Regions from separate parts of the Denitratisoma sp. DHT3 genome, predicted to be linked through region 3. Evidence: riboswitches for the same ligand, from Rfam matches in the RefSeq annotation. Region 3 holds a riboswitch; each other region holds the start of a gene.
What was found. A riboswitch is a leader RNA that binds a small molecule or an ion and turns the genes downstream of it on or off. The one in region 3 is predicted to bind S-adenosylhomocysteine.

Region 1 (10,039 bases), 180 kb from region 3:
ACAAGCAACTGGTGCGGCGGCTGATGGCCCAGGCCCGCGCCCTGGAGGCGGAGGAGGTCCGGGAGAACTTCGCCTTCCTGGAAAGCGAGGATTACCGCGAAGGGCTGGCCGCCTTCCTGGACAAGCGCCCGCCGGTCTTCCGCGGCCGGTGAAAAGATTCTTAAAACCTTGGTTGGCCACAGAGGGCACAGAGATCACAGAGAAAACCATGGATTGCCAACGCTTGATCGCTCATCCGCATGGCGATGTGGCGGACCTCGGCACATCCGCTCCAACTCTGTGTTCTCTGCGCCCTCTGTGGCTTGAAGTGCGTTTTTCAGGCAGATTCCAACAACGACATCGACAGGAGTGACACCATGGAACGTTTCGAAGGCAAGGCAGTACTGATCACCGGCGCCGCCTCCGGCATCGCGCTGGCCACCACCAAGCGCCTGGCAGGCGAAGGCGCGCGCGTCCTGGCCTGCGACATCAACGCCGAGCTGTTGCAGAAGGAAGTCCAGGCGCTGGCCGACCAGGGGCTGGACGTGACGGCGCGGGTGCTCAACGTCACCGACAGCGCCGACTGCAACGGCGCCGTGGCCGACGCGGTGGCCCGCTTCGGCAAGCTCGACGTGCTGTGCAACATCGCCGGCACCTTGATGTTCAAGCACTTCACCGACATCACCGACGCGGAGTGGGCCAAGGTCTTCGCCATCAACGTCAATGGCGTCTTCGCCATGTGCCGGGCGGCGATTCCCCATCTGCTGGAGACCCGCGGCAACATCGTCAACATCTCTTCGGCGGCGGGCATCGTCGGCACGCCCTACAACTCGCCCTACAGCGCCAGCAAGGGCGCGGTGCTGATGCTCTCCAAGGCCCTGGCGGTGGAATACGCCTCGCGCGGGCTGCGGGTGAATGCGGTCTGTCCGGGCCACGTGCATACGCCGATGACCAGCGGCGTGGTGCCCCCGGAAGGCGCCGACTTCGCCCTCTTCGGCCGCCTCGCGCCGCTGGTGCTGCCGGGCGCCGACCCGGCGGAAATCGCCGGCATCATCGCCTACCTGGCATCCGACGAGGCCCGCTTCGTCACCGGCTCCCACTTCGTCATCGACGGCGGCCAGACTGCTATCTGACGCAAATCGGCCAAACCGGAACCAACGAGGAGAGACTGCGATGAGGGACGGTGCCGGTTGGCCGGGGAAGCAGCAAAAAGACCCGCCCCCTCCCACCCTCCCCCTCTCCGGGGGAGGTGACGGTATCGGCTCGCTGCGCTCGACTGTTTGGCTTGCCGCTTTCACGCTGACGCCGGGTGTGCCGCCGCATCGACGATGAGCAACGTCCCTTCGCCTGCCGTCGAAAGCCCGGACCCGCGCCGCAGGTGGTGGGTGATGCTGGTCATGTCGCTGGGCGTGGTCGCCTCGATCCTGCCCAGCGGCAGCTTCAACGTGGCCATCCCGGCCCTGATGCGGGATTTCGGTCTGGGCCACGACAGCGTGCAGTTCGTGGTCACCACCTTCATGGTGGCCAGCACCGTCGGGATGCTGGCGGCGCCCTGGCTGATCCAGCGCTTCGGCCTGCGCCGCTGCTTCGAGGGCACGATGGCCGTGCTGCTGGTGAGCAGTTTCCTGGGCAGCCTGAGCCCCAGTTTCGGCCTGCTGCTGGCCGCCCGCCTGATCCAGGGCTGCACCGCGGCGATGATGGCGCCGATGGGGGCGATCGTGGTGATGCGCCTGTTTCCGCCGGACCGCCAGGGCCGCGCCTTCGGCGTGAATTCCCTGTCCGTCACGCTGGCGCTGGCGCTGGCGCCGGCGGTGGGCGGTGTGCTGGTGGATCTCTGGGGCTGGCGCGCCGTGTCGTTGCTGCCGGTGCCGGTGAGCCTCCTGGCCTGGTGGGGCGCCCGTCGTCTGCTGCGGCATGAGGCGCCGGGCGGCAATGCGCCCTTCGACTGGCTGGGGATGAGCCTGCTGACGCTTTTGACGTTGGCCTGGCTGGCCTCGTTCACCAGCCCGACGGGCAAGCCGAGCCTGAGCTGGACCGGCGCCTGCATGGGCGTGACGCTGGCGGCCCTGGGTTGTTTCATCGTCCATCTGCGCCGGGCGCCGGCGCCGATCCTGGGCACGGAGCTGTTCCGGCTGCGCCATCTGACGCTGGGTTCGGGCGTGAATTTCCTGATGGGCTTCGGCATGTACGGCTCCGCCTACCTGATGCCGGTATTCCTTCAAAACGTGCTCGGCTTTTCCGCCGCCCACGCCGGCGCGGCGCAGATGCCGGGTACCCTGGCCCTGTCGCTGACCTTCCCCCTGGCCGGGATACTGGCCGACCGCCTGATGCCGCGTCCCCTGATCGTCGCCGGCCTGGCGGTGTTCGCCATGTCCTTCGTCGCGCTGTGGCATTACGGTGCCGCCGTGACCTACCTGGGCTTCATCCTGGTCACCGTGGTCGGCCGAGTCGGCCAGAGCTTCGCTCTCACACCGATCAACAAGGCTTCCCTCTCCGACCTCCACGGCCGCGTGCTCAGCGAGGCCTCGATGCTGCTCAACTATCTGCGCCAGCTGGGCGGCGTGCTGGGCGTGGCCAGCGCCGCGGCCTACGTCGAGTGGCGCGCCGGCGTCCTGGGCGGCGATGCCCAGGCCCTGGCCACGGCGTTCAGCGAGGGCTATCTGCTGATCGCGGTGGCGTTGGGACTGGCGATCGTGGCGGCGAGCCGGAGGTAGAAAGGCTCGCCCCCCTTCGCCCCCCTCCGGGGGGTTCGATACGGCTCGCTGCGCTCGGGTGTTTGGGGGAACGTTGTGGGGGCACCGATGCGTTGCGGCTTCGCCGCGTGCCGTTTTTCCTTGCGGCGGCGCGGCGGAAAAGCTCGTTTTTCACGCTGCGCTATAAAGGGAATCTTCACCAAACCGTTTCCGCCGCGCCCGGAGTCCGAATTTTCCAGCCGTGGCGGCATTTCACGATGTTCGACTCCGGAAGGGAGGAACGCACCATGGCATCCAAGAAAATCGCGGTACTCGTCGGCAGCCTGCGCAAGCAGTCCTTCAATCGCAAGATGGCCAAGGCGTTGATCGCCTGCGCGCCCGCCGCGCTCGATCTGGAGATCGTCGAGATCGGCCAGCTGCCGCTCTACAACCAGGACGGCGACGACGAGGGCCTGCCGGCGCCGGAATGGACGGCATTCCGCGAACGGATGCGGCCGTTCGACGGCGTGCTGTTCGTCACGCCCGAGTACAACCGCTCGGTGCCGGCGGCGCTCAAGAACGCGCTCGACGTCGGCTCCCGTCCGTATGGCCAGAGCATCTGGAGCGGCAAGCCCGGCGCGGTGATTAGCGTGTCGCCGGGCGCGATCGGCGGTTTCGGCGCCAATCATCATCTGCGCCAGTCGCTGGTTTCCCTGGCTGTGCCGGTGATGGCGCAGCCGGAGGCCTATATCGGCGGCGCCGCGAGTCTGTTCGACGCGGCCGGCAACCTGGCCAACGACGGTACGCGCACCTTCATCCAGGAATTCATGAACAGTTTCGCCGCCTGGGTTGAGTGAGGCTCGCCCCCTTCGCCCTGAGCCCTTCGACGGGCTCAGGGCGAACGGACTTGATCCGCGTTTCCTTAGAACTCCTCCATCACGAAGTCGCTCTTGGGAGTGCCGCAGTCGGGGCAGATCCAGTCCGCCGGCACGTCTTCCCAGCGGGTACCGGGGGCAATGCCGTGATTGGGAAGGCCCAGGGCCTCGTCGTAGACGAAGCCGCAGGTCATGCACATCCAGCGTTTCATTTGTCGCTCCAGGGTGGGGTTAGTTGAATTCGTAGCGTACGGGCAGGCTGCGGAAGCCGCCAACCAGATTGGAGGCGATCATCTTGGGTTCGCCCGCCAGTTCGATGCGCTTCAACTGCGGGATCAGCCGGCTGAAAAAAGCGTCCAGTTCGAACAGCGCCAGCTGGCGGCCGACGCAGGCGTGCACGCCGTAGCCGAAGGCGACGTGGCCCGAGGTGTCGCGGTCGATACGGAACGCGTCGGCATTCTCGAACAGCGTCTCGTCGCGGTTGCCCGAGGGATAGAAGAGGACGACGGCGTCGCCGGCGCGGATGGTCGTGTCGCGCAGGACGAAGTCCTCGGTGGCGGTGCGGACGAAATGACGCACCGGCGAGACCCAGCGGCAGATCTCGTTGCTGGCGTTGCGCATCAGCTGCGGATCGGCGCGCAGCTTGTCCATCTCCTGCGGGTGGGTGATGAAGCCGTACATGCCGCCGGCGAGCGCGGCCGAGGTCGTGTCGTGGCCCGCGGTGATCGTCACCATCATGTAGGAGAGCGCCTCGATCATGCCGATGGGGTTGTCGTCGATCCGGGCGTTGGCGATCGCGCTGGTGAGGTCGTCGGTCGGGTTGGCCTGGCGGTCGGCCAGCAGCTTGCCCAGGTAGCCCATGAATTCACCGTAGGCGGCCATGCCGTAGTCGCCTTCCTTTTGCAGGTCGGGATCGCCGGCGGCGAGCAGGGCCTGGGTCATGCGCAGGATGTAGGGGCCGTCCTCGCTCGGCGCGCCGAGAATCGAGGTGATCGCTTCGAGGGGATACCAGACCGCGATGTCGCTGGCGAAATCGCAGCGGCCGTCCATCGACTTCATTTTCTCGATGAAGCTGTCGGCGATGGCCTCGATCCGCGGGGTGAGCTTGCGCAGCCCGCTGCCGATGAACCAGCGCGCCGAAACGTCGCGGTACTTGGCGTGGTCGGGCTCGTCCATGTCGAGGATGGTGCGCGACCCGCCGGTGCGGGAGCCGAACATCTGCAGGGTGGCTTCTTCGATGGCCTTGGGAATCAGGGTCAGGCGCGGCGCGCTGACGAAGATGTCGTGGTTCTTCTCGACCAGCTTGATGTCCTCGTTGCATACCACGGTCCAGAACGGTCGGTAGGGCTCCCGGTCCACCCAGGCGACGGGCATGTCGCGGCGCAGACGGGTGAAATCGGCATGGAGCCGGGCTTCATCGCCGTAGGCGGCGGGACTGAAAATGTCGATGCCGTCGGGCAGACGGGGGTTGGGGGTTGCTGTCACGGGTCGTCTCCTTGTTGGATGCGCGGGGGAACGCGCCTTGTTATGGAGTCGGCAAGCTAACAACTATTAGTCTGTAGTGTCAATGGGCACGGTGGGTGCGATGTGCCTCGATGGTCGTTGCCGGTTCGGCGGGGCGGCGTTCAGGCGGCGGAGGCGAACGGGGATTCGGGACGCGTCAGGGCGGAGTTCACCATTTCCAGCACCATCTCCAGATGGCGCTGCCGGGCTTCCGCCGAGAACGGGTCCTGGTTGATCAGGTTGCGGTACAGCGGCGCCATGGTGATGTAGGACACCAGCACGTTGTGGAAGGCCATGGTGGCCCAGGGCAGCAAGGGGGGCGACAAGGTGACGCCGCCGCCGGCGGACGGCGCGAACAGGGGGCGGAAGAACCGGGTCAGCATCTCCGTCGTACCCGGCGCCTCGGCCAGGGCGGCATGTTGCAGCAGACGGGCGAAGTTGGGATGGCGGAAGTGCAGTTCCACCATCTGGCGAGTCCAGGCCAGGACCGCGTTCTTGTCGTGCGGGGAGAAGGTCGCGGCCTCGGCGATCAGCGGTTGGAAGTGGCCCAGCAGTCGTTCCAGCACGGCTTTGTAGAGCGACTCCTTGTTGCGGAAATGGTTGTAGAGGCTGGGCGGGCGAATGCCCACCTGCTCGGCCAGCTCGATCAGCGACGCGGCCTTGTAGCCCTTGGCGGCGAACAGGTTTTCCGCGACGTCGAGGATGCGGTCGGCGGTCGATGAGGTCTCCGCGGGGCTTTCCATGAGGTGACAGGACGGGCAGGTCGGAAAGGTCATCATTCTATCGAGGGTATTCGCCAGCGGTGGCGTTTGCCGCTGGGGGCGCCATAAGGATGATGTAAGTCTTTGCCCTCGGCCTTGCGCTCCTGTCCTTCAAAGGCAAAGGAGGAAGTGCGATGGAACGGATCGATCGACTATCCAGGGTGGTCAGCCCGTCGTCATGGACTGGTGTGCGGCACGGCGCTTCTCGCCGTCGGTTTGATGGGAAGCTACGCCGGCACCGGGCGCCACACGCTGCCGTTCCTGATCCAGACCTACCGCCGCGATACCGGCGAGGTGATGCACGACATCTCGGCGCCGGTCTATGTCAAGGGACGCCACTGGGGCGGCGTCCGCATCGGCTATCGCACCGAATAGGGGGTGCCCGCGTCAGCGGCGACCCATGTCGCCTGCCCGACGCTATAATGCGCGCGTTTCCGAGGAGCGCTGCAAGGTAGCGGGCCGGACCGAAGATCGTCCAGCCCCGGCCCTAGGCTCGGAATTCTCCAACGGCGCTCACCGAACCTGGAATATTGACCGGGATACAGGTGAGCCGCATCGGCGCTCCGGTTCCGGTCATGGATTGGAGATTGCCGTGACCACCCCCCACACCCCCACTGTCCTCGACGCCGCCCCGCAGCCCGACCGCAGCGCCGAACTGCGCGCCCTGGCCGCGCGGCGCCTGCTGATCCTCGACGGCGCGATGGGCACCATGATCCAGCGCCACGGCCTGGCCGAGGCCGATTACCGCGGCGAGCGTTTCCGCGACCACGGCAAGGAACTGAAGGGCAACAACGACCTCCTGCTGCTGACCCGGCCCGAGGTGATCGCCGGCATCCACGAAGCCTACCTGGCGGCCGGCGCCGACATCCTGGAGACCAACACTTTCAATTCGACGCGCATCTCCCAGGCCGAGTACGGACTGGGAGACCTGGCCCACGAACTGAACCTGGCCGGCGCCCGCCTGGCGCGGCAGGCGGCGGACAAGTATTCGACGCCCGACAAGCCGCGCTTCGTCGCCGGCGTGATCGGCCCCACCAGCCGCACCGCCTCGCTCTCGCCCGACGTCAACGACACCAGCTTCCGCAGCGTCACCTTCGACGAACTGGTGGCCGACTACCTCGAAGCCGCGCGCGGCCTCACCGACGGCGGTGCCGACATCCTGCTGATCGAGACCGTGTTCGACACCTTGAACGCCAAGGCCGCGGTGTTCGCCGTCGAGCGTTTCTTCGACGAAGCGGGGCGGCGCTGGCCGGTGATGATCTCCGGCACCATCACCGACGCCGCCGGGCGCACGCTGTCGGGCCAGACCCCCGAGGCTTTCTGGAACTCCCTGCGCCACGCGCAGCCCCTGGCCTTCGGCTTCAACTGCGCGCTGGGGGCGAAGGAGTTGCGCCAGCACGTCGAGGAGATCTCGCGCCTGTGCGACTGCCTGGTCTCCGCCCACCCCAACGCCGGCCTGCCCAACGCCTTCGGCGGCTACGACGAGACGCCCGCGATGCTGGCCGAGGAGATCGGCGACTGGGCCCGCTCGGGGCTGGTGAACATCGTCGGCGGCTGCTGCGGCACCACGCCCGAGCACATCCGCGCCATCGCCGAGCGGGTCGCCGGACTCGCGCCGCGCGCCCCGGCCGCGCCCGAGCCGCGCCTGCGCCTGTCGGGCCTGGAGCCGTTCAACGTCGGCGCCGACTCGCTGTTCGTCAATGTCGGCGAACGCACCAACGTCACCGGCTCCAAGGCTTTCGCCCGCATGATCCTGGAGGGCCGCTTCGAGGACGCCCTGGTCGTGGCCCGCCAGCAGGTCGAGAACGGCGCCCAGGTGGTGGACGTGAACATGGACGAGGCGATGCTGGATTCGCGGGCGGCGATGGTGCAGTTCCTCAACCGCGTCGCCTGCGAGCCGGACATCGCCCGCGTGCCGCTGATGCTGGACTCCTCCAAGTGGGAAGTGATCGAGGCCGGCCTCAAGTGCGTGCAGGGCAAGGGCATCGTCAATTCCATCTCGATGAAGGAGGGCGAGGCGCAATTCCTCGAACAGGCGCGCCTGGCGAAGCGTTACGGCGCCGCCGTGATCGTGATGGCCTTCGACGAGCAGGGCCAGGCCGACACCTTCGCCCGCAAGACCGGGATCTGCAAGCGCGCCTATGATCTGCTGGTGGCCGACGGCTTCCCCGCCGAGGACATCATCTTCGACCCCAACGTCTTCGCCATCGCCACCGGCATCCCCGAGCACGACAACTACGCCGTGGACTTCATCGAGGCGGTGCGCTGGATCGGCGCCAATCTGCCCCACGCCAGGACCAGCGGCGGGGTCTCCAACGTCAGCTTCTCCTTCCGCGGCAACGAGCCGGTGCGCGAGGCGATCCACACCGTGTTCCTCTACCACGCGGTGCGGGCCGGGCTCACCATGGGCATCGTCAACGCCGGCCAGCTCGGCGTCTATGACGACCTGGACCCGGTGCTGCGGGAAAAGGCGGAGGACGTGGTGCTCAACCGCAAGCCGGGGGCCGGGGACGCCCTGGTGGAATTCGCCCAGACGGTGAAGGGCCAGGCGAAGGAACAGGTCCAGGACCTGGCCTGGCGCCAGTGGTCTGTGGAAAAGCGCCTGGAGCACGCGCTGGTGAAGGGCATCACCGAGTTCGTGGTGGCCGATGCCGAGGAGTGCCGCGCCGCCCTGGAAGCCGCGGGCAGGCCGCCGCTGGCGGTGATCGAAGGGCCCTTGATGGCCGGCATGAACGTGGTCGGCGACCTGTTCGGCGCCGGCAAGATGTTCCTGCCCCAGGTGGTGAAGTCGGCCCGCGTGATGAAGCAGGCCGTGGCCCACCTGGTGCCCTTCATCGAGGAGGAGAAGCGCAGGAGCGGCGCCGCCAGCAAGGGCCGGATCGTGGTCGCCACGGTCAAGGGCGACGTGCATGACATCGGCAAGAACATCGTCGGCGTGGTGCTGGGCTGCAACGGCTACGAAGTCGTGGACCTGGGCGTGATGGTGCCCTGCGAGAAGATCCTGCACGCCGCCAGGGAGCACGGTGCGCAGGTGATCGGCCTGTCGGGCCTGATCACGCCCTCGCTGGAGGAGATGAGCCACGTCGCCGCCGAGATGGAGCGCCAGGGCTTCGGCGCCGGCGACGCGGAGGGCGGGGCGATCCCGCTGCTGATCGGCGGCGCCACCACCAGCCGGGCGCACACGGCGGTGAAGATCGCCCCCGGCTATCGCGGTCCGGTGATCTACGTGCCCGACGCTTCGCGCGCCGTCGGCGTGGTGACCAGGCTGCTGTCGGCGGAGCAGTCCGCCGCCTACAAGGCGGAGATCGCCGCCGACTACGATCGGGTGCGCCAGCAGCACGCGCAGAAGAAGGGCGTGACCCTGCTGCCCCTGGCGGCGGCGCGGGCCAACGCGACGCGCCTGGACTACGCGCCGGTGAAGCCGCGCACGCCGGGCATCACCGTGCTGGCCGACATCGACCTGGCGACGCTGGCGCGCTACATCGACTGGGGCCCCTTCTTCCAGACCTGGGATCTGGCCGGCAGCTACCCCAAGATACTGGACGACGCCACCGTGGGCGAGGCGGCGCGCGGCGTGCTGAAGGATGGCCAGGCGATGCTGGCGCGCATCGTCGCCGAGAAGTGGCTGACCGCGCGCGCGGTGTTCGGCCTGTTCCCGGCCAACGCCCGCGGCGACGACATCGAGTTCTACGCCGACGAGGCGCGAGGCGCGCCGCTGATGACCTGGCACGGCCTGCGCCAGCAGCACCAGCGGCCCGAGGGCAAGGCCAACGAATGCCTGGCCGATTTCGTCGCCCCGCGTGCGGATGCCGGTGGAGTGGCCGACTATGCCGGCGCCTTCGCCTGCACCGCCGGCATCGGCATCGAGAAGAAGCTCGCCGAGTTCGAGGCGGACCACGACGACTATCACGCGATCATGCTCAAGTCGCTCGCCGACCGGCTCGCCGAAGCCTGCGCGGAATGGCTGCACGAGCGCGTGCGCAAGGAATACTGGGGCTACGCGGCGGACGAGGCGCTGGGCAACGACGCGCTGATCGCGGAAGCCTACCAGGGCATCCGCCCCGCGCCGGGTTATCCGGCCTGCCCCGACCATACCGCCAAGGGCGGACTGTTCCGGCTGCTCGACGTCGAGGCGCGGATCGGCATGAGGCTCACCGAGAGCTACGCGATGACCCCGGCGGCGGCGGTGTCGGGCTTCTACCTGGCCCATCCGCGGGCGCATTACTTCGCGGTCAGCAAGATCGGCCGC
Region 2 (10,039 bases), 990 kb from region 3:
GCCGAACGCCTGCAGGACGTGCCCATCTCCATCTCCGCGATCAGCGGCAGCCAACTGGAGACCCGCGGCATCGAAGGCAGCAAGGATCTTTCGTCCCTCGCCCCCAACCTGATGGTGAGCTACGGCAACTCCGGCAACAGCACCATGTCCATCATCTCGATCCGCGGCAGCGGCTCGGGTTCGCCCTCGATCTTCCTCGACACCGCGGTCGGCACTTACGTCGATGGCGTCTATGCCGGCAAGAACCAGGGCGGCCTGTTCGACATCGTCGACCTGGAGCGCGTGGAAGTGCTGCGCGGCCCCCAGGGCACCCTGTTCGGCCGCAACACCCTGGCCGGCGCGATCAATTTCGTGACCAAGAAACCCAGCGGCGTGTTCGGCGGCACCGTGAGCCTGGACGTGGGCAATCATGGCGCCAACGTCCAGCGCGTCGCCATCGACCTGCCGCGCATGGGCGCCCTGAACCTGAGCCTGGCCGCCCGCAACGAGACGCGCGACGGCTACGTCAGCAACGCCACCACCGGCAAGGACGCGGGCAAGGTGGACAAGCAGTCCTATCGCCTCGCCGCCACCCTGGACGTCACGCCCAAGTTCCAGGCCAACTACACGTTCGATCACACCGACGTCGACAACACCCCGCTGCCGGTTTCGCTCTATACGCCGTATGGCTGGAAGGGCCCCGTCACCACCAACACCTCGGCCAACAACGCCTACGCCCAGCGCGCCGCCATCATCGCGGGCGCCTCCACCAGCTTCCCCTCTTCCCGCAACACCACGCCCGGCATCGCCGAATGGGAAAAGATGAAGACGGACAACCACGCATTGACCTTGTCCTACCAGGTGAACTCCAACAACACGGTCAAGTACATCTATTCCAACCGGCACATGGACTGGTCCGACTCACTGGATCTGGACGGCGTGACCGCCAACATCTACGCCTATCGGCGCACGACCCAGCTCCAGACCGACTCCCATGAGCTGCAATGGGTGGGCAGCAGCGGCAACCTGAACTACGTCGCCGGCTACTATGCCTACAAGGAGCGCAGCCACACCTACAACCCGCAGACCAGCGGCGGCGGCTTCAACTTCGCCACCGACTTCTCCGGCAGCGTCGAGGCCAAGGCCCTGTTCGCCCAGTTGGACTACGCTTTCAACGACAAGTGGTCGGGCAGCCTGGGCGTCCGCCGCTCCATCGACGAGAAGGGCGTCGACTCCAGCCAGTACGGCACCGGCACCACCTTCGACGGCGCGATGACGGCCGCCGGCCTGCCCGCCTTCATCAACCTGGGCACCCTCATCCCGGTCACCACCTCCCTCGGCGATCCGCTTTCCGTAATAGCGCCGGGCGTGGCGCTGGACTACGCCAAGCAGCCGACCGGCGCCACGACGGTCGCCTACCCGGCGGTGTTCCATGCCGTGGCGAAGAAGTCCTTCGCCTCGACCACGCCGGCGCTGAGCCTGACCTACAAGTTCAATGACGGCTTCAACGTCTATGGCCGCATCGCCAAGGGCTTCCGCTCCGGCGGCTTCGCCGCCGAGGCCGGCGGCGGTTCGGTGGCCCAGGTGACGGCGGCCCGCACCACGCCGTTCAATCCGGAGAAATCCACGACGACGGAACTGGGCTTCAAGGCGACCCTCCTGGACGGCAAGGCGAAGATCAACGGCGCGCTCTACCAGAACAAGATCACCGACCTGCAGACCAACCAGCTGGTGGCGGGCACGACCAGTTCGATCATCGTGAACGCGGGCAAGGCCACCTACCAGGGCCTGGAGCTCGAAGGCCAGTTCGTGGTGGCCGACGGCTGGCGCGTCGGCGCGAGCTGGGGTTACATCGACGCCAAGTTCGACCAGTACATGGACAACGGCCTGAACAACGGCGGCGCACTGATCGACACCGCCAGCAACCGGACGCCGGCCTACGCGCCCAAGCACACGATCAACCTGAACGTGGATGGACGCATCGCCAAGACGGCCTGGGGCACCCTGCGCGGCGTGGTGGACGTCACCTATACCGACAAGATGTACAACCTCGCGGGCAACAAGAGCCTGGCCGCGCCCAACGCGGGCGGCGCCAACGATGCCGAGATGTGCCTGATTCCGTCCAAGACCCTGGTCAACGCCCGCCTGACCCTGGCCGGCGTGCCGGTCGGCGGACCGGGCCGCGCCGACGTGTCGCTGTGGGTGCGCAACCTGGCCAACGTCCGCAAGCCGGTGAACTACATCGACCTCAGCTATTACCGCGTCGCCACCTGGACCGAGCCGCGCATGGTCGGCCTGTCCTTCGGCTACAAGTGGTAATCGCCGCGCGGGCGGATTTCCGCCCGTAGCCGGCAACACCTTGCGGGCGCCGATGGTCGCATGACCATCGGCGCCCGTTTTTCATTCGTGGAAAACGGAAATGCGCGTCTGCCGCCCCCCATTGCCGCCACCGAATGTCGCGGCAATACAACAATCGTGAACTTCAATTCGATACCGCTATTAATCAAACGATTAAAAAAGAACACCGGCCCGGCAGACGGATAGTCGCAAGTCGATATCGAGCCACTTTTTCCTGCCTATGCAGGCATCACCCCAACAACGAATCACCACGATCTACCATCCGCGTCCGGCCATGGCCTTGGCAAGATTCCTCCATGCCCATGGACCTCCATTTCGAACCGGTAGGAGAGAATTTCAATGCGTTACCGTAAGAGCACGGCCATCGTGCGCGCACTTCCCCTGATGATCGCGGCCGCCTATGCCGGCGGCGCCACCGCCGACGAAGGCAAGCTGGAAGAAGTCATCGTCACCGCCCAGAAACGCGCCGAGCGCCTGCAGGATGTGCCCATTTCCATCGCCGCCATCGGCGGCGCGCAGTTGGAGACCCGCGGTCTGGAAGGCGCGAAGAACCTGGACGGCCTGGTACCCAACGTCACCATCAAGCCCAACAACAGCTCTCCCCTGATTTCGGCGGTCGCCATCCGGGGTCTGAACTCCGGCCAGCCCGGCATCTGGGCCGACCCCGCCGTGGGCCTCTACCTCGACGGCGTCTTCGTCGGCAAGAACCAGGGCTCCCTGTTTGAAATCGCCGACCTGGAACGCATCGAAGTGCTGCGCGGTCCCCAGGGCACGCTGTTCGGCCGCAACACCGAGGGCGGCGCGATCAACTTCATCACCCGCAAGCCCGCCGGCGTCTTCAGTGGCAATGTGGGCATCGAGCTGGGCAACCGCCATCGCCACGTCGAGCGGGCGTCCATCGACCTGCCCAAGGTCGGCGCGATGAGCCTGAGCTTCGCGCTGCGCAACGAAGAGCAGGATGGCTTCATCAACAACCCCACAGGCAAGAAGTGGGGCGACAAGAATCGCCAGTCGGCCCGTCTGGCGGCGAACTTCGACATCAGCCCGAAGTTCAAGATCGACTACGCCTACGACACCAGCACCATCAACGAAATGCCGTCGTCGCCCAGCTCCCTCATCAGCACGACGGGTTACAACAAGCTGTACACGTCGCCGCTCGTCACCGGCACCGACCCCTATTTCAACGGTCTGCGGGCGCAGATGGCCCAGTACGTGAATGCGGGCTATCCCTCCTCGGTGGGCTCGGACCCCAACCGCCAGTATTTCCAGAAGCTGGATGTGTCCGGCCACATGCTGACGGCCAACTACGAGCTGAACGCCAACAACAGCCTGAAGTACATCGGCAGCTACCGCAAGATGCGCTACCAGGACAGCACCGACCTGGACGGCACGCCGCTGCCCATCTTCAACGCCGGCAAGGACACCCACTACGACACCTATTCGCACGAGTTCCAGTGGATCGGCAACACCGAGCGCATGAACTACGTGCTGGGCTACTATCAGTTCCGGGATGACGGCAACACCCTGAGCTTCCAGAACGGCCTGTTCTACAACTTCGGCATGGACCCCCGCGGCCCCTACTACCAGATGCCGTACTACCGCGTGAAGACCGATGCCAAGGCGGTCTTTGCCCAGGTCGACTACAAGCTCACCAACGCGCTGACGGCCACCGTGGGCGTACGCCGCACCACGGAGGAAAAGGGCGGCGACATCTGGAAGATCTACACGACTTCCGGTTTCGCCATGCCCGGCCCCAACACGCCGGTAGGCGCCAGCGCGGGAGCCGCTTACGGCACCGTGGCCTATCAGCCGACCTGGACGCCCCAGAGCAATACGGCCAGCTTCTCCGCCACGACGCCGGTGATGGCCCTGAGCTATCGCCTGAACGAGAGCGTCAACGTCTTCGGCCGCGTCGCCAAGGGCTTCAAGAGCGGCGGCTTCTCCCTGGAGGCCCCGACGTCGGCGCAAGCGATGACGCCCTTCCAACCCGAGCGCTCGACCGCCTATGAACTGGGCGTGAAGACCAGCTTCTGGGACGGCAAGGCCCAGGTGAACGCCACCGTGTTCCGCACCGACGTGAAGGACTTCCACGTTTCCCTGCTGCCCCCGGGCGGCACCACGCCGGTGATCGTCAATGCCGGCAAGTCGCGGAGCCAGGGCTTCGAACTGGAAGGCAGCTTCGTGCTGGCGCCGGGCTGGAAACTCCAGACCAACTACGGCTACCTGGATGCCAAGTTCAAGGAGTACCTGGGCCGCAACCAGTGGGGCGCCCTGGTCGACGTGGCGTCCAACACCGTGCTCGGCTACGCGCCCAAGCATCAGTTGAGCGTGAGCCTGGACGGCCGCCTGGCCAAGACCCAGTGGGGCACGCTGCGCGGCATCCTCGATGTCAACTACTCGGCCAAGTACTACAACTACAGTGGCCAGAAGACGGCGGTCGGCACCAATGTCAACGTGGGCAACTCGGTGGATGAGTCGACGATTCCGGCGATGACCTTCGTCAATGCCCGTCTGCTGCTGTCCGGCGTGCCGGTGGGCGGCCCGGGCGCCGCGGACCTGTCCCTGTGGGTGCGCAACCTGACCGACCAGAAGAAGATGCTCGGCCACATCGACGTCGGTGGCTACTATCGCGTCGCCCAGTGGACGGAACCGCGTACCTACGGTGTCTCTTTGAACTACAAGTGGTAAGAATTCCGGAGGGGCGGATCTCCGCTCCCCGGACGGCAACATCTTGCGGGCGCCGATGGTCGCATGACCATCGGCGCCCGTTTTTCATGGGGTGGCGGCAACGGTTATAATCCGCCGCCTCCGAGGAGCGCTGCGAGGGTCTCCCCCCAGGCTCGGACATTTCAGAACGGCGCTCGCCTGACCCGACCGGGGAGGGTGAGCCGCATCCTTCCCGGTCACAGCCATAGGAGTACCACGCTGTGACTCAAGCTACCCAGGATTTCGACTACGTCGTTGCCGACCTCGCGCTCGCCGACTGGGGCCGCAAGGAAATCCGGATCGCCGAGACCGAGATGCCCGGCCTGATGTCGATCCGCGACGAATACGCGAAGAGCCAGCCGCTCAAGGGCGCGCGCATCACCGGCTCGCTGCACATGACCATCCAGACCGCCGTGCTGATCGAGACGCTGACCGCGCTCGGCGCCGAGGTGCGCTGGGCCTCGTGCAACATCTTCTCGACCCAGGACCACGCCGCCGCCGCGATCGCCAAGGACGGCATCCCCGTGTTCGCCGTGAAGGGCGAGTCGCTGGAGGACTACTGGGACTACACCCATCGCATCTTCGAATGGAAAGATGGCGGCTACTCCAACATGATCCTCGACGACGGCGGCGACGCCACGCTGCTGCTGCACCTGGGCAGCAAGGCCGAACGGGATCTCTCGGTGCTCGACAAGCCCGACAGCGAGGAGGCCACCGTGCTGTTCGCCTCGATCCGCGCCAAGCTCAAGCAGGACCCGGCCTGGTACTCGACGCGGCTGGCCCAGATCAAGGGCGTCACCGAGGAGACCACCACCGGCGTGCACCGCCTCTACCAGATGCACGAGCGCGGCGAGCTGAAGATTCCGGCGATCAACGTCAACGACTCGGTGACCAAATCCAAGTTCGACAACCTCTACGGCTGCCGCGAATCGCTGGTCGACGGCATCAAGCGCGCCACCGACGTGATGGTCGCCGGCAAGGTCGCCGTGGTCTGCGGCTACGGCGACGTCGGCAAGGGCTCGGCGCAGGCGCTGCGCGCGCTCTCCGCGCAAGTGTGGGTCACCGAGATCGACCCGATCTGCGCGCTGCAGGCGGCGATGGAAGGCTACCGCGTCGTCACCATGGACTACGCCGCCGACAAGGCCGACATCTTCGTCACCTGCACCGGCAACGTGCACGTGATCGACCACCACCACATGGTGAAGATGAAGGACCAGGCCATCGTCTGCAACATCGGCCACTTCGATTCCGAGATCAACGTCGCCTCGCTCGAACAGTACCCGTGGGAGGAGATCAAGCCGCAGGTCGACCACGTCATCCTGCCCAGCGGCAACCGCATCATCCTGCTCGCCAAGGGCCGCCTGGTGAATCTGGGCTGCGCCACCGGCCATCCGTCCTACGTGATGTCCTCGTCGTTCGCCAACCAGACCATCGCCCAGATCGAGCTGTTCACCCGCACCGCCGAGTATCCGATCGGCGTCTACACGCTGCCCAAGCACCTCGACGAGAAGGTCGCGCGTCTGCAATTGAAGAAGCTCAACGTCCAACTGACGACGCTGACGCCGCAGCAGGCCGCCTACATCGGCGTGCCGGTGGAGGGGCCGTACAAGACCGAGCACTATCGGTATTGACGTACCGCGATTGATGGGTCGTCATCGAGCCGCTGCCCAACCGCCATGGCAATGAACTCCTTCCATTCCCGCGCGCCGAAGCGCAAGCCGCCCCGGCACGAGCGGGAGGCGGTGCCAGCACCCGTGCCGGCGCAGGCGCAGGGCGACGCGCTGCGCGCCGACGCCTGGCTGGTGGCGCACGGCCTGGCGGCGTCGCGCGCCGCCGCGCAAAGGATGATCGAGGCTGGGCGCGTCTCCTGGGACGGCGTCGCGGTGGTCAAGCCTGCCCAATCGCTGCCCGCGAACGCGGAGGTGACGGTGGCCGACGACGATGCCGACCGCTACGTGTCGCGCGGCGGCCTCAAGCTGGCCGGCGCCCTGGCGGCGAGCGGCATCGACCCGCGGGACCGGGTCTGCCTGGACCTGGGCCAGAGCACCGGCGGCTTCACCGACTGCCTGCTCCAGGCCGGCGCCGCCCGGGTGGTGGGCGTGGACGTGGGGCACGATCAACTGCATCCGCGCTTGCGGGAGCATCCGCGAGTCGTCCGCCTGGAAGGCATCAATGCCCGCTTCCTCGACCGCGGCGCGCTCGACACGCGGGGCGCCCACTGCCCCGCCGCCGGTTTCGACCTGATCGTCGGCGACCTTTCCTTCATTTCCCTGACCCTGGTCCTGCCCCGCCTGCCGGCCCTGCTCGCACCTCATGGGCAGATGCTGCTGCTGGTCAAACCCCAGTTCGAAGTCGGCCCACAACACGTCGGCAAGGGCGGCATCGTGCGCGACGCCGCGCTCTATCCGCAAGTGGCGGCAAAATTGAGCGAGGCCGCCCGCGCGGCCGGGCTGCGGGTGCGGGGCTGGTTCGACAGTCCCATCGCCGGCGGCGACGGGAATCGTGAATTCTTTCTCTGGACATGCCATGAGCAAGCCTGAACTTTCGATCGAGTTTTTCCCCCCCCAGACGCCGGAAGGCGCCGTCAAGCTGCGGGAAGCGCGTGCCCGGCTGGCGGCGCTGAATCCGGCCTTCTTCTCGGTGACCTTCGGCGCCGGCGGCTCCACCCAGGAGCGCACCCTGGACGCGGTGCTGGAGATCCAGCGCGAAGGCCATCAGGCCGCGCCCCATCTCTCCTGCGTCGGTTCCACCAAGGGCAGGATCCGCGACATCCTGGGCCGCTACAAGACCGCCGGCATCCGCCGCATCGTCGCCCTGCGCGGCGACCTGCCTTCCGGCATGGCCCATCCCGGCGAGCTGCGCTACGCCAATGAACTGGTGGAATTCATCCGCCAGGAAACCGGCGACTGGTTCCAGATCGAGGTCGCGGCCTACCCCGAATGGCACCCCCAGGCGAAGAGCGCGCAGGAGGACATGAGGAACTTCAAGCGCAAGGTGGAGGCCGGCGCCGACGCCGCGATCACCCAGTTCTTCTACAACGCCGACGCCTACGAGCATTTCGTCGGCGAGGCGCGCGCGCTCGGCGTCGCCATCCCGATCGTGCCCGGCATCATGCCGATCGGCAGCTTTTCCAAACTGTCCCGCTTCGCCGACGCCTGCGGCGCCGAGATTCCGCGCTGGATGCGGCGCAAGTTCGAAGGCTACGGCGACGACGCGGAATCCATCCGCGCCTTCGGCCTCGACGTGGTGACCGAGCTCTGCCAGCGCCTGCTGGACCGCGGTGCGCCCGGCCTGCATTTCTATTCCCTCAACCAGTCCGCTCTGACCACCGAGATCGTGCGCCGCCTGGGCTTGTAGTCATCATTGCCGGACATGTCCCCTGGGCTATAAACGGAATGTATGTCCATTCCGTGAAGCGCGAAGGGGGTGTGCCATGTCGGACCATGTCTACAAGATCATCGAGGTCACCGGGTCGTCCAGGCTGGGCACCGAGGACGCCATCAAGAACGCCATCGCCCGGGCCGACAAGACCCTGCACAACCTGCGCTGGTTCGAGGTGACGGAAACCCGGGGCTGGCTGGAGAACGGCCACATCGGCCAGTGGCAGGTGACGCTGAAGGTGGGGTTGCTGCTCGACGAGTAGGGCGTCCGCCTCAGCCGGCCCGCCTCAACCGGCCCGGCTGACCCGCAGAATGCCGGCCACCACCAGCGCACAGCCGGCCAGTTGCCAGAGGGACATGGCCTCGTCCAGCACGGCCCAGCCCATGCCGATGGTCAAGAGCGGCCCCAGGGTGCCGATCAGCGCCGCGCGGCCGCTGCCGATGCGGCGGATCGCGGCGGACTGGGCGAACACCGGGAACACGGTGGACAGCAGCGCCATCGCCAGGGCATAAACATAGACCGGCCAGGGCTGGACCAGGGCCGCCACGGGCTGGGCGAGGAAAAAGTGCGTCAATGTCGCCAGCCCCGACACCAGCAGGGCGAGCGCGGTGAAGCGGCTGGCGCCCAGCAGTGGAATCAGGTGCCCGCTGCCCGCCAGGTACAGCGCGTAGGCGATGGAGGACAGCAGCACGAAGCCGCCGCCGATCCAGACCGCCAACGAGTCGGCGCTGGTGTGCAGATCGTGCGCGAAGGCCGCGCCGATGCCCAGGTAGCACAGCGCCAGCGCGCCGATCTCGCGCCGGCCCACGCGCTGGCCGAAGAACAGGGCGCCGATCAGCAGGGTCAGGGTCGGATAGGTGAACAGGATCAGCCGCTCCAGGCCCGCCGAGATGTAGCGCAGGCCGATGAAGTCGAAAATGCTGGCGCAGTAATAGCCGAGCAGGCCCAGCGCCAGCACCGCCAGCCATTGGCGCGGGCTCAGGGGCCGCGAGTTGCTCGACTCGCGCAGCGCGATGAAGATGAAGAACGGCAGGGAAAAGGCCATGCGCAGGGCCAGCAGGGTGATCGGCGCCACCGGCTGGGCTTGCGGCGTGGCATAGGCCAGCTTGACCAGGATCGCCTTCATCGAGAAGCCGAAGGCGGCCAGCACCGCCAGCCAGACGCCGGCGCGGTAGGTCGCCGGCGAAACCGAGGACGACGCGGACACGATCAGCGGCGGCGGCCGCCCAGGATGGAACCGAGCACGCCGCGGATGATCTCCCGCCCCATCTGGGAGCCGATGGCGCGGGCGGCGCTCTTCGCGGCCGACTCCAGGATCGAGTCGCCCCGGCCGCCGCCCCTGCCACCCCCCTTTGCGCCACCGCCGCCCAGCAGGTCGCCCAGGATGGTGCCGAAGCCGCCGCCGGCCGGCGATCCGGTGCCAGGCGAATGCGGCGCACTTGTCGGCGCACTTGCCGGCGCATTCGCCGTCCCCGACCCGGCGCCCCGCAGCCGTTCGTAGGCCGACTCGCGGTCCATCGCCCGCTCGTAATGGCCATACAGCACGGATGCCTTGATCAGGGCGTCGCGCTCCGCGGCCGTCAGCGGGCCGATGCGGGAGGCCGGCGGCAGCACT
Region 3 (10,039 bases):
ACTAGTTCAGCTTTCAAAGCATTCTGTAAAGCGGCTTGGTGGTAAGCAAGTGCTGTCATGCGGTGTAGTTCGTTTTGGGTATTCTGAAGCTCATTCCAGATTGGCCCGCAATCTTCCTGATACTCGGAGCAAGTGAGGATAATTTTTAGCGCCTTCCGAATCTTCTGATGATTCTCAAGATCCGCGACCGACTTCTTCAATACAAGCGCTACAGCATTTAGCGGCTCGTGCAGATCAAGTTGTACGGCTAGGTCATCTTTAACCTGCAGTAGCCATATGCGAAGCTCCATGCAGAGCACATTCAAAATATCTCGCTTGCCAGTGAAATGCCAGTAAATCGCGCCCCGGGTAACACCGGCGTTTCTTGCTATCTCATCCATACTTGCCAGGCTGACGCCACGCGCCAAAAATACTCGTTCAGCCGCCTCAAGAATTCGGGAGCGGGTTTGGTCTGCCTCTTCTTTCCGCCTACGTGCCATATCAATATGCTCCAATGGCCAATAACAACTGGCTAAAGATGTATTTCAGATATACAAATGACCTATTGCCGTTTTCTTGGAATTTCCAGAAGGCGGGGTTGCCGCCTTCTGGAGATCAAGCCACCCCAATACGACGGCAAATTTCTGCCACCAACGGTGACTGGTTGAGGGTGTAAAAATGCAAGCCCGGAGCGCCACTCTCCAACAAACGCCTACATAAGTCCGACACGAGGTCTAAACCATATGCTTTTACTGACTCTGCATCATTCTCAAAATCATCGAAGCGCTTGCGCATCCAGCGCGGTAGCTCCGCGCCACATGCATCAGAAAATCTGACGATTTTTTCGAAGTTAGATATGGGCATGATGCCGGGGACAATAGGAATATGGACACCCCGTGATCGAACCTGGTCAACAAATTGTATGTAGGCATCTACGTTGTAGAAATATTGCGTTATTACAGAGTCGGCACCAGCTTCTACCTTTCGAACAAAATTTTCAATATCGTCTCGGTTGGACTTCGATTCTGGATGAACCTCAGGATATCCGGCGACTACCAGATGGAAGAAGTCACCAGTTTCATGCCGGATGAACTGAATCAGTTCTGACGCATGGCGAAACTCACCTGGCGCAACAAATCCAGAAGGCAAATCGCCTCGTAAGGCAACGATGCGACTTACTCCTGCACTTCTGTAGTCCTCCAGCATATTTCCGAGACTATCTCGCGTTGCCCCAATGCATGACAAATGCGGCGCCGCACTTAATCCAGAGCGCTGTATTTGCAATACCGTTTCCAGGGTCCGGTCACGAGTTGATCCACCAGCACCAAATGTCACTGAAAAATATGTTGGATTCAGGCTTTCCAGTGCCTCCCACGTCTTCCTCAACTTCTCCATACCTTCTAGAGTTTGTGGAGGGAAAAACTCGAATGAAATTTGCTTAGTCATGACTATTCATTCATGAAAAGCATTAATAGCGGTAGTGGTCGGCCTTGTAGGGGCCTTCCTTGGGCACCCCGATGTAGGCTGCCTGCTGATCGGTCAGCTCGGTGAGTTGCACGTTGAGCGTCTTCAACTGCAGGCGGGCCACCTTTTCGTCCAGATGCTTGGGCAGGGTATACACGCCCACCGGATACGCGGCGGTCTTGGTGAACAACTCGATCTGGGCGATGGTCTGGTTGGCGAAGCTGGAGGACATCACATAGGACGGATGGCCGGTGCCGCAACCGAGGTTCACCAGTCGCCCCTTGGCCAGCAGGATGATGCGCTTGCCATCAGGGAAGATGACGTGGTCCACCTGGGGTTTGATTTCTTCCCACTGGTACTTTTCCAGGGAAGCGACATCGATTTCGTTGTCGAAGTGGCCGATGTTGCAGACGATGGCGTTGTTCTTCATCTTCACCATGTGCTCATGGGTGATGACGTGGAAGTTGCCGGTGGTGGTGACGAAAATGTCGGCCTTGTCGGCGGCGTATTCCATGGTGACCACGCGATAGCCTTCCATGGCGGCCTGGAGGGCGCAGATCGGGTCGATCTCGGTGACCCAGACCTGGGCGGAGAGGGCGCGCAGGGCCTGGGCCGAGCCCTTGCCCACATCGCCGTAGCCGCAGACCACGGCGATTTTGCCGGCGATCATCACGTCGGTGGCGCGCTTGATGCCGTCCACCAGGGATTCGCGGCAGCCGTAGAGGTTGTCGAACTTGGACTTGGTCACCGAGTCGTTGACGTTGATGGCGGGGAACTTGAGCTCGCCCCGCTGATGCATCTGGTACAGGCGATGGACGCCGGTGGTGGTTTCCTCGGTGACGCCCTTGATCTTCGCCAGGCGGGTGGAATACCAGGCCTTGTCGCTGGCCAGCTTGGCCTTGATGCTGGCGAAGAGAATGGTCTCCTCTTCGGAGCCGGGCTTGGCCAGCACCGCGATGTCCTGCTCGGCCCGGGCACCCAGGTGCAGCAGCAGGGTGGCGTCGCCGCCGTCGTCGAGGATCATGTTGGAATGGCCGCCATCGGACCACTCGAAGATGCGGTGGGTGTAGTCCCAGTAGTCGGTGAGGCTCTCGCCCTTGACGGCGAAGACGGCGATGCCGTCCTTGGCGATGGCTGCGGCGGCGTGATCCTGGGTCGAGAAAATGTTGCAGGAAGCCCAGCGCACCTGAGCGCCGAGGGCCACCAGGGTCTCGATCAGAACCGCGGTCTGAATGGTCATGTGCAGCGACCCGGTGATGCGAGCGCCCTTCAAGGGCTGGCTCTTGGCGAATTCCTCGCGGATGGCCATCAGGCCGGGCATCTCGGTTTCCGCGATGCGGATTTCCTTGTGGCCCCAGTCGGCCAGGCCCAGGTCGGCAATAGCGTAGTCAGGGGCAGATTTCAATACAGCACTTACACTCATAATGGTCTCCGTTCAAATTGAGTTGAACAGGCGCCGTTTCTTACAACTTGTCGTTCCGAGCCTGACAGTTCTTCCCAGATAGGAATAGCTGCTGCAGCGCCTCTCGGAATAACAAGCTTCTTAATGCAATGCTACAAACCCGCATCCGCCCTCAACGCGGCAGCCTTATCTGTCAGTTCCCAAGGTAGTCCAGCATTTTCGCGACCAAAGTGGCCGTAAGCCGCTGTCTTCTTGTAGATGGGGCGCAGCAGGTCAAGCATGTTGACGATGCCTTTGGGACGCAGGTCGAAGTGCCTTCTCACCAGATCGGCGATCTTCTCGTCGGAAATCTTGCCTGTGCCGTAGGTAGTGACCCAGACGCTGGTGGGCTGGGAAACACCGATGGCGTAGGACACCTGGACCAGGCACCGGCTGGCCAGGCCCGCGGCGACGATGTTCTTCGCGATATAACGGCCGGCATAGGCGCCGGAACGGTCCACCTTGGAGGGGTCCTTGCCCGAGAAGGCACCTCCGCCGTGGGGGGCCGCGCCACCGTAAGTGTCCACGATAATCTTGCGTCCCGTGAGGCCGCAATCCCCCTGGGGGCCGCCCACCACGAAACGGCCGGTGGGATTCACCAGATACTTGATCTCGCCCTTGATCAGTTCCTTGGGCAGCACTGGCTTGATGATGTCCTCGATCACCGCTTCCCGAATGTCATCAAGGCTAATGTCCGCAGAGTGCTGGGTGGACAGCACCACGGTGTCGATGGCATCGGCCTTGCCATCCTTATAGCGTACCGTAACCTGGGATTTAGCGTCCGGGCGCAGCCAGGAAAGCCGGCCGTTCTTGCGTAGTTGGGACTGGCGCTCCACCAGGCGATGGGACAGGTGGATAGGGAGGGGCATCAGGGTGTCGGTCTCGTCACAGGCATAGCCGAACATCAGGCCCTGATCGCCGGCACCTTGGTCCAGGTTGTCGTCGTAGGCTTTATTCACGCCCTGAGCGATGTCGGGGGACTGCTTGTCGTAGGCCACCAAAACGGCGCAGCCTTTGTAGTCGATGCCGGATTCGGTGTTGTCGTAGCCGATTTCCTTGATGGTGTCCCGGGCGACCTGGATGTAATCGACGTTGGCGTGGGTGGTGATCTCCCCGGCCAGCACTACCAGACCAGTGTTGGTCAGGGTTTCTGCCGCAACCCGGGCATGGCGGTCCTGGGTCAGGATGGCGTCGAGGATGGCATCCGAAATCTGGTCGGCGACCTTGTCCGGGTGGCCTTCGGAAACCGATTCGGAAGTGAAAAAGTATTCTTGAGACATAACGAGCTGCTCCTGTTTAGTTTTCCCCGGGTTTTGCGTTTGGCGCGACAGTCTCCGGGGAACAAAGGCAGTCGACGCTTTAGCGATATTTCGAGCCAACAACCCGGCCCATCCGCCTCGCAAGTTGTCCAATTAACTCGGCGGCCGCTCACCTGAAAATCATGTGCGTTACAATAAACAATACGAGGCGTTGCGTATTGTTATACTACAAGCCTGGTATTGAGATTGTCAACCATGCACAATATGTGCAACACAGTCATGATATTTAACACTTTTCACCATATGAAAGCAGCATCGCGCTCTACATGGATTTACTATTTACGATACTGTTGATATCGTATAAGGGTGGGCTCGATCTGGTCACCCTAATGTGTGATAAAAGCGAAAGGGATTTATGTTGCCCACTGAATCGATCTACACGATGGAGATCAAACGCATGCTGAAGGCCACACTCCAATCAAATTCACGAAATAAGGCTAAGTCGCGAAAAAGTCACGCAGCCCCAGGGCGTCCGAGAAGCGATGACGCTCATCGCGCCATTCTTAGTGCAACTCTAGAGTTACTCGCAGATATCGGCTACGAACGGCTCACCATCTCTGGAGTTGCGACAAAGGCCGGTGTTGGTAAGGCCACAATTTACAGACGGTGGCCTTCCAAGTTGCCGTTGGTTATGGATGCGTTTGAAGAACTGCCAACCTTAAAATCCCCGGATACTGGAAGCCTCATTGATGATCTTGAAGAACTACTCAAGGACTTTGTGCACTCTTTGAATTCAACTCCATTAGCTCTAGTTCTCGCTGCCATCGGTGGCGAGAGAGCACATGACGCTGCACTTGCCAAAAGGATGGCACCTGTTTTTAAGGCACGAAGACAGCCATTGATGGATGTCTTAGAAAGGTCCGTTGCCCGAAATGAACTTCCACCAGATTTAAATCTCGATGCAGCGGCCGATGTTGTTATGGGGCCTATTGTTAACCGTATTTTCTTTACGGGAAACAATTTAGATGAGAACCACATTCGCCCCTTCATCGAGGCGGCCTTATTTGGAATCAATCGCCTAAGAAAGTAACCCCCTGCCGTATGCATGGCACTTCCATTGTCACCACTTGGCACCAGTCAGACAAGAATTGTCCTTGCTCCAGCCGCTGCCCCCTCCATTTGAGGACCTTGATCTGCGTAGCACGCTGGTTGATGAAGACAAACGTCACACAGGGGATGCTCCCCAGTACGTGACGCATCGGCGCATAAAAACCTCGAAGGATTTGGGCATTTGAACTGTGAGGCCATGAACATGGGTAATCCCCCCGGCAATTAGAGTAGAAATGGGGGGATTACCCTGCCTCCGCACCACCCTCTACCTGGAAGTCACGGAACCCAAAAGCCTGGCGGCGTAAGAGAATGCTCAGCTATGCAAGTGGAAGGAAGAGTAGCGCCGTCGTTACTGGGTTTGATGGGAAGTAGAAGTGTACATACGATGCGGTAAGGCGGCGGAGTCGGTAAATTGCTTCACCTGTTTTCCCATCGGGGTCGTGTGCCTGTACATAGGGCTTCAAGGGCGTTTCGCAGCGGGAGTAGTGGAACGTGTGTCCGCGCAAAGTCCCCTCCGGCAGATTGACTTGTTGTAGCCCCAGTCCGGCTAAGCGTGAACCCATGACACAACTTCCAGGTAGCAATCCGGCAAGTGGATGGCAGTTATTTTCTTGATCTACAAGGCTTTCAAATAAGCTCATCATGCCACCGCATTCAGCCAGGAGTGGTTTCCCCTCCGCGTGGTGAGCGGTGAGCTGCTGCCAGAGGTCATGGCGACGGGCTAAGGCCGGCGCATGAAGTTCCGGATAACCGCCGGGCAGCCAAAGGGCATCACAAGAGGGCAAAGGATCACCCGCTAGAGGTGAAAAAAAACAAAGGGTTGCACCCAAACGGCGTAACGCATCCAGGTTGGCCGGGTAGATGAAGCTGAAGGCGGCATCCCGTGCAATGGCAATGGTGCGCCCGGCCAGTAAAGGCGGTATGTCATCGCCCTGAATGCTCGGGAATTCAACTTTGGGTGGTAGATCGGCGCTGGTGGTATTGGCGATCTGGTCCGCCAGTAGGTCCAAACGTATTTCCAGGTCGTCGATCTCATCCGCCTGCCACAAACCCAAATGGCGTTCGGGCAGGGCGACGGCATCATCCCTTGTCAGTGCGCCGAACCACGCTATACCGGGGGGCAAGCTATTGCGCAGTAGTTCGGCGTGATGGGGGCTGCCGACCCTGTTTGCCAGTACACCGGCAAAGGGTAACTCGGGTCGGTAGCTGGCCAGTCCATGGGCCATGGCACCAAAGGTTTGTGCCATGGCTGAGGCATCAATCAGGCCGAGCACGGGAATCTTGAATCTACAGGCAATATCAGCGGCTGAGGGCCTGCCATCGAAGAGTCCCATTACTCCTTCCACCAGGATCAGGTCAGCATCCTGTGCCGCACTGGCAAGGTGCGATGCCACATCCGCCTCGCCTCCCATGCCCAAATCCAGGTTATAGACCGGGGCACCACAGGCGACAGTCAGTATTTGGGGATCAAGGAAGTCGGGGCCGCATTTGAAGACGCGTACTTGCCGACCTAGCCGCCGATGATGGCGGGCCAGGGCGCCGGTAACCAAAGTCTTGCCTTGACCCGAAGAGGGGGCAGCGATGAGGAGGGCGGGGCATTGGCTCAGGGTTTTCATTACCACTCCAGTCCGGGCATGGCCTTAACCCCAGCAGCGAAGGAATGTTTCACCTGATTGATTTCACTTACCGTATCCGCTGCGGCGATCAAGTCTGGCGGCGCCGCCCGGCCAGTGATGATCACATGTTGTAGGGGGGGGCGTGCAGCAAGTGTCTCCAGCACCGGCGCCAGAGGTTGCCAGCCGTACTTGAGGGGATAGGTGAATTCGTCCAGCACTACCAGGCCATAGGCGGGATCCGCCAGATAGCGGGCGGCAAGGTTCCAGGCTTCCTGGGCTCGAGCCTCGTCCTTGTCCCGGTCTTGGGTGTCCCAGGTGAAGCCATCTCCCATCACATGCCAGCTCACCAGATCGGGAAAACCTCGGAAGAAGGCCTCCTCCCCCGTGTCGGAGCGGCCCTTGATGAACTGAATCACCGCGACTTTCATGCCGTGGCCCAGTGCCCTGGCCACCACGCCAAAGGCGGAGGAGGACTTGCCCTTGCCATTGCCGGTGTTAACCACCAGCACGCCACGCTCGGTCTGGGCTTCGGCGATATGCTGATCCACTAACGCTTTTTTGCGCTGCATGCGGGCGCTGTGACGCTGATTGCGTGCTTCGTTATGACTCTCGTTCATGACTTGAATCTCAGTGATGGACAGGGTTGCGACGGCGTACCAGCAACAAGCTGTGAATGAGGGTCGCCAGGCTCAACCAGAGGCCCATGGCCACCAGACAGCGGGGAAGATACTGGGTGCTGCGGGCCAGATACTCACTCCAGTTGGGGTTGGAAAAATGCCCGGAATAGAGATAGAAGCTACCACTGGAAATGACGTCGCAAACCAGGGTGCCGAGCAGGCCGCAAAACGCCAGGGGGAAATGCGCAATGCGTTCCAGGCCCCACCCCAGCCGATAGCCGCGCCCTGCCAGCCAGAGGCTGGCATAGGCCGGCAGTAGGGCGATGTAGGCTGGGGAAACGCAGAAAGCGCTGGTACCGCCCCACTCGATCGCCGCGTAGTCCAGCCCGACCGCCAAGCCGAGAAAGCCGGCCAGGGCCAGGGGTGCATTCAGGTACATGCCTGCCAAGAAGAACACGGCCCAAGAAGCACCGGGAACGATGTTGCGCAAAAGGGGGAAATGGTGGCCACGGATGAGTACCATCAGAGAGATCAGTACGGCGGCAATAGCCGCTTGCCTAGCGCGGTAAATGCCATGATCACGGGTACAGGAAAGTGAATTCATCATCAGATTCTTTCGATTAAGTCGTTGAAATTAGCGGGCGTCCGACGGTGGTGTGATCAGCGCATGGCATAGCGCAGGCCGACGAACAGATTAGCGCCAGGTGTGCCATAGCCATAGGCGGTCTCATACTTGTGGTCAGTGATATTGTTGGCTCGCAGCTCCAGGCTCAGCTCCGGGTCAAGGCGGTAACGGGCATAGGCATTGAGCACGCTGTAGCCTGCCATCGGCCTGCGATTGACCGTGTCATCATAACGACGCCCCACATCGCTCCATTCAGCACCCAGATGCCACAGGCCGACATCACGGCCCAGGCTCAATTGCAGCTGTTGCTCAGCGCGTCGCGGCAGGCGCTTGTGGGTCACCTCATCCCGTGCCTCCAGCAGATCCAGGCTGGCATTCAACTGCCAACTATTGAAGCTGACAGCGTAAGCCAGGGTGGCGCCATCCAGTTTGGCTCGATTCACATTGGCCGGTGGCCAGCCTGAGATAAGGTTCTGCACCCGATTGCGAAACAGGGTCAACCCCAGCTTCTGACCCTCTTGTTCCCAGTCCAGTCCCACTTCAGCATTGCGCGCCTTTTCTGGTTGCAGTCGAGGGTTGCCACCACCAAAGCGATCCTGGGGCCAATATAGTTGATTGAAGGTGGGGGCGTTGAAAGCGGTTCCCACTGCGGTCCTGATCCGCCAGGCTGTGCTCAGTTGATAGCCGTAGCCGATCTGCCCCGTAGTCTGACGGCCAAATTGGGAGTTACGGTCGTGGCGGGAATTGAGTTGCAGGCGATGACTTCCTAGGTTGGCGCTCCAGCCCAGCAGGTAGGAATCGATGTTGCGCTCATTAACCAGATAGATGGTCGTGCTACTGACCTTCTGCTCGTTGTGCTCGTAGGCTAGGAGTGCGATGCCAAGCGGCAGCACTACGTCATTCTGCCAGTGAAAATGTTTCTGGACAGTGCGGAACCGAGAAGTGTTGGTTGCGTTGATGGTGTTACCTTCATCCAGACTGCGGCCTAACCGCATCAAGCTGGTCCAATCCTTGCCGAGATGGTTGCGCAGGGACAGTTGGTAGCTGGCGGTAGTCTTGTCGATCCGGTCGTTGAAGTTGCCCGAGCCTGCGTCATACTGAGTGACACCATCGGCTTGTTGCAGAGACAGACCGATCTCATCGTGTCCTTCCAGTCGGTAGTTGAGACTGCCGCTGAAATGCCGCTGACTAAAACCATCCCGGTCCCGGTTGTAACTCAGTGGTAGCTTAACGGCGCTGCTAGCGGAAGAAATGCCATCAGTATCGTAGGTTCCGATCCGTAGGCTGTAGGAGAGGGTATTGAGGCTGCCCCGCAGGCCGGCCTCGGTTTGTTGAGTGTTAAAACTGCCTATGGCGGCAAAAGCGTCGAAGCGGGGAGCGCCCTCACCACGTCGGGTGAATATCTGGATAACGCCTCCCAATGCATCGGCTCCGTAAAGGGAGGATGCGGGGCCTCTCAGGATTTCCACCCGCTCGATATCTGCCAGGGGGATATTTTCCAGTGCTGACTGGCCGGTGGTGGCGGAATTGATCCGCAGGCCGTCCACCAGTACCAGCGTATGCCGGGCCTCAGCGCCACGAATGAATATGCCAGTTTGTGCACCTGGGCCGCCGTTGGCAGACATTTGTAGCCCAGGCTGGCGTGCCAGAACTTCGCTTAGGGTGGACTGTCCCGCTTTATCCAGATATTCCCGAGTAAGAATGTTGACGTCGCCGAGAACATCGGGCGCATGTTGGGCCTGGCGAGTGGCGGTGACGATGATGGTGGAAAGATCGGCGGCATGTCCCTGGCTTGCCGACCAGATGGCGACGGCAAGGGCGCCGTGCAGATGACTGCGATGCATGAAGACTCCCTGTTCCCCGGACTGCGTCCCCGCAAGCCGGCGTGGATTGGACAACGGAATCCTCGGGGGAAACAGGCATAAGCC

Region 1: another riboswitch for S-adenosylhomocysteine. It lies ahead of metH (methionine synthase); the one in region 3 lies ahead of ahcY (adenosylhomocysteinase).
Region 2: another riboswitch for S-adenosylhomocysteine. It lies ahead of ahcY (adenosylhomocysteinase); the one in region 3 lies ahead of ahcY (adenosylhomocysteinase).

What each region holds. Positions count from the first base shown of each region.
Region 1 is NZ_CP020914.1:2,432,500-2,442,538, reverse strand. It holds gene B9N43_RS11215 (enoyl-CoA hydratase/isomerase family protein) at 1-152, shown strand, start outside; gene B9N43_RS11210 (SDR family NAD(P)-dependent oxidoreductase) at 357-1,112, shown strand; gene B9N43_RS11205 (DHA2 family efflux MFS transporter permease subunit) at 1,308-2,693, shown strand; gene B9N43_RS11200 (NADPH-dependent FMN reductase) at 2,960-3,508, shown strand; gene B9N43_RS11195 (rubredoxin) at 3,574-3,738, opposite strand; gene B9N43_RS11190 (cytochrome P450) at 3,758-5,011, opposite strand; gene B9N43_RS11185 (TetR/AcrR family transcriptional regulator) at 5,152-5,808, opposite strand; gene B9N43_RS17205 (hypothetical protein) at 6,010-6,165, shown strand; S-adenosyl-L-homocysteine riboswitch at 6,221-6,312, shown strand; gene metH (methionine synthase) at 6,491-10,039, shown strand, end outside.
Region 2 is NZ_CP020914.1:3,244,688-3,254,726, reverse strand. It holds gene B9N43_RS15055 (TonB-dependent receptor) at 1-2,298, shown strand, start outside; gene B9N43_RS17240 (hypothetical protein) at 2,359-2,523, shown strand; gene B9N43_RS15050 (TonB-dependent receptor) at 2,677-5,025, shown strand; S-adenosyl-L-homocysteine riboswitch at 5,144-5,207, shown strand; gene ahcY (adenosylhomocysteinase) at 5,265-6,674, shown strand; gene B9N43_RS15040 (TlyA family RNA methyltransferase) at 6,720-7,583, shown strand; gene metF (methylenetetrahydrofolate reductase [NAD(P)H]) at 7,570-8,400, shown strand; gene B9N43_RS15030 (dodecin) at 8,477-8,686, shown strand; gene B9N43_RS15025 (DMT family transporter) at 8,711-9,631, opposite strand; gene B9N43_RS15020 (helicase HerA-like domain-containing protein) at 9,634-10,039, opposite strand, start outside.
Region 3 is NZ_CP020914.1:2,250,901-2,260,939, forward strand. It holds gene B9N43_RS17695 (TetR family transcriptional regulator) at 1-479, opposite strand, end outside; gene metF (methylenetetrahydrofolate reductase [NAD(P)H]) at 595-1,425, opposite strand; gene ahcY (adenosylhomocysteinase) at 1,448-2,866, opposite strand; S-adenosyl-L-homocysteine riboswitch at 2,888-2,977, opposite strand; gene metK (methionine adenosyltransferase) at 2,998-4,164, opposite strand; gene B9N43_RS10400 (TetR/AcrR family transcriptional regulator) at 4,601-5,233, shown strand; gene B9N43_RS10405 (cobyrinate a,c-diamide synthase) at 5,571-6,869, opposite strand; gene cobO (cob(I)yrinic acid a,c-diamide adenosyltransferase) at 6,869-7,486, opposite strand; gene B9N43_RS10415 (hypothetical protein) at 7,497-8,009, opposite strand; gene B9N43_RS10420 (TonB-dependent receptor domain-containing protein) at 8,147-9,955, opposite strand.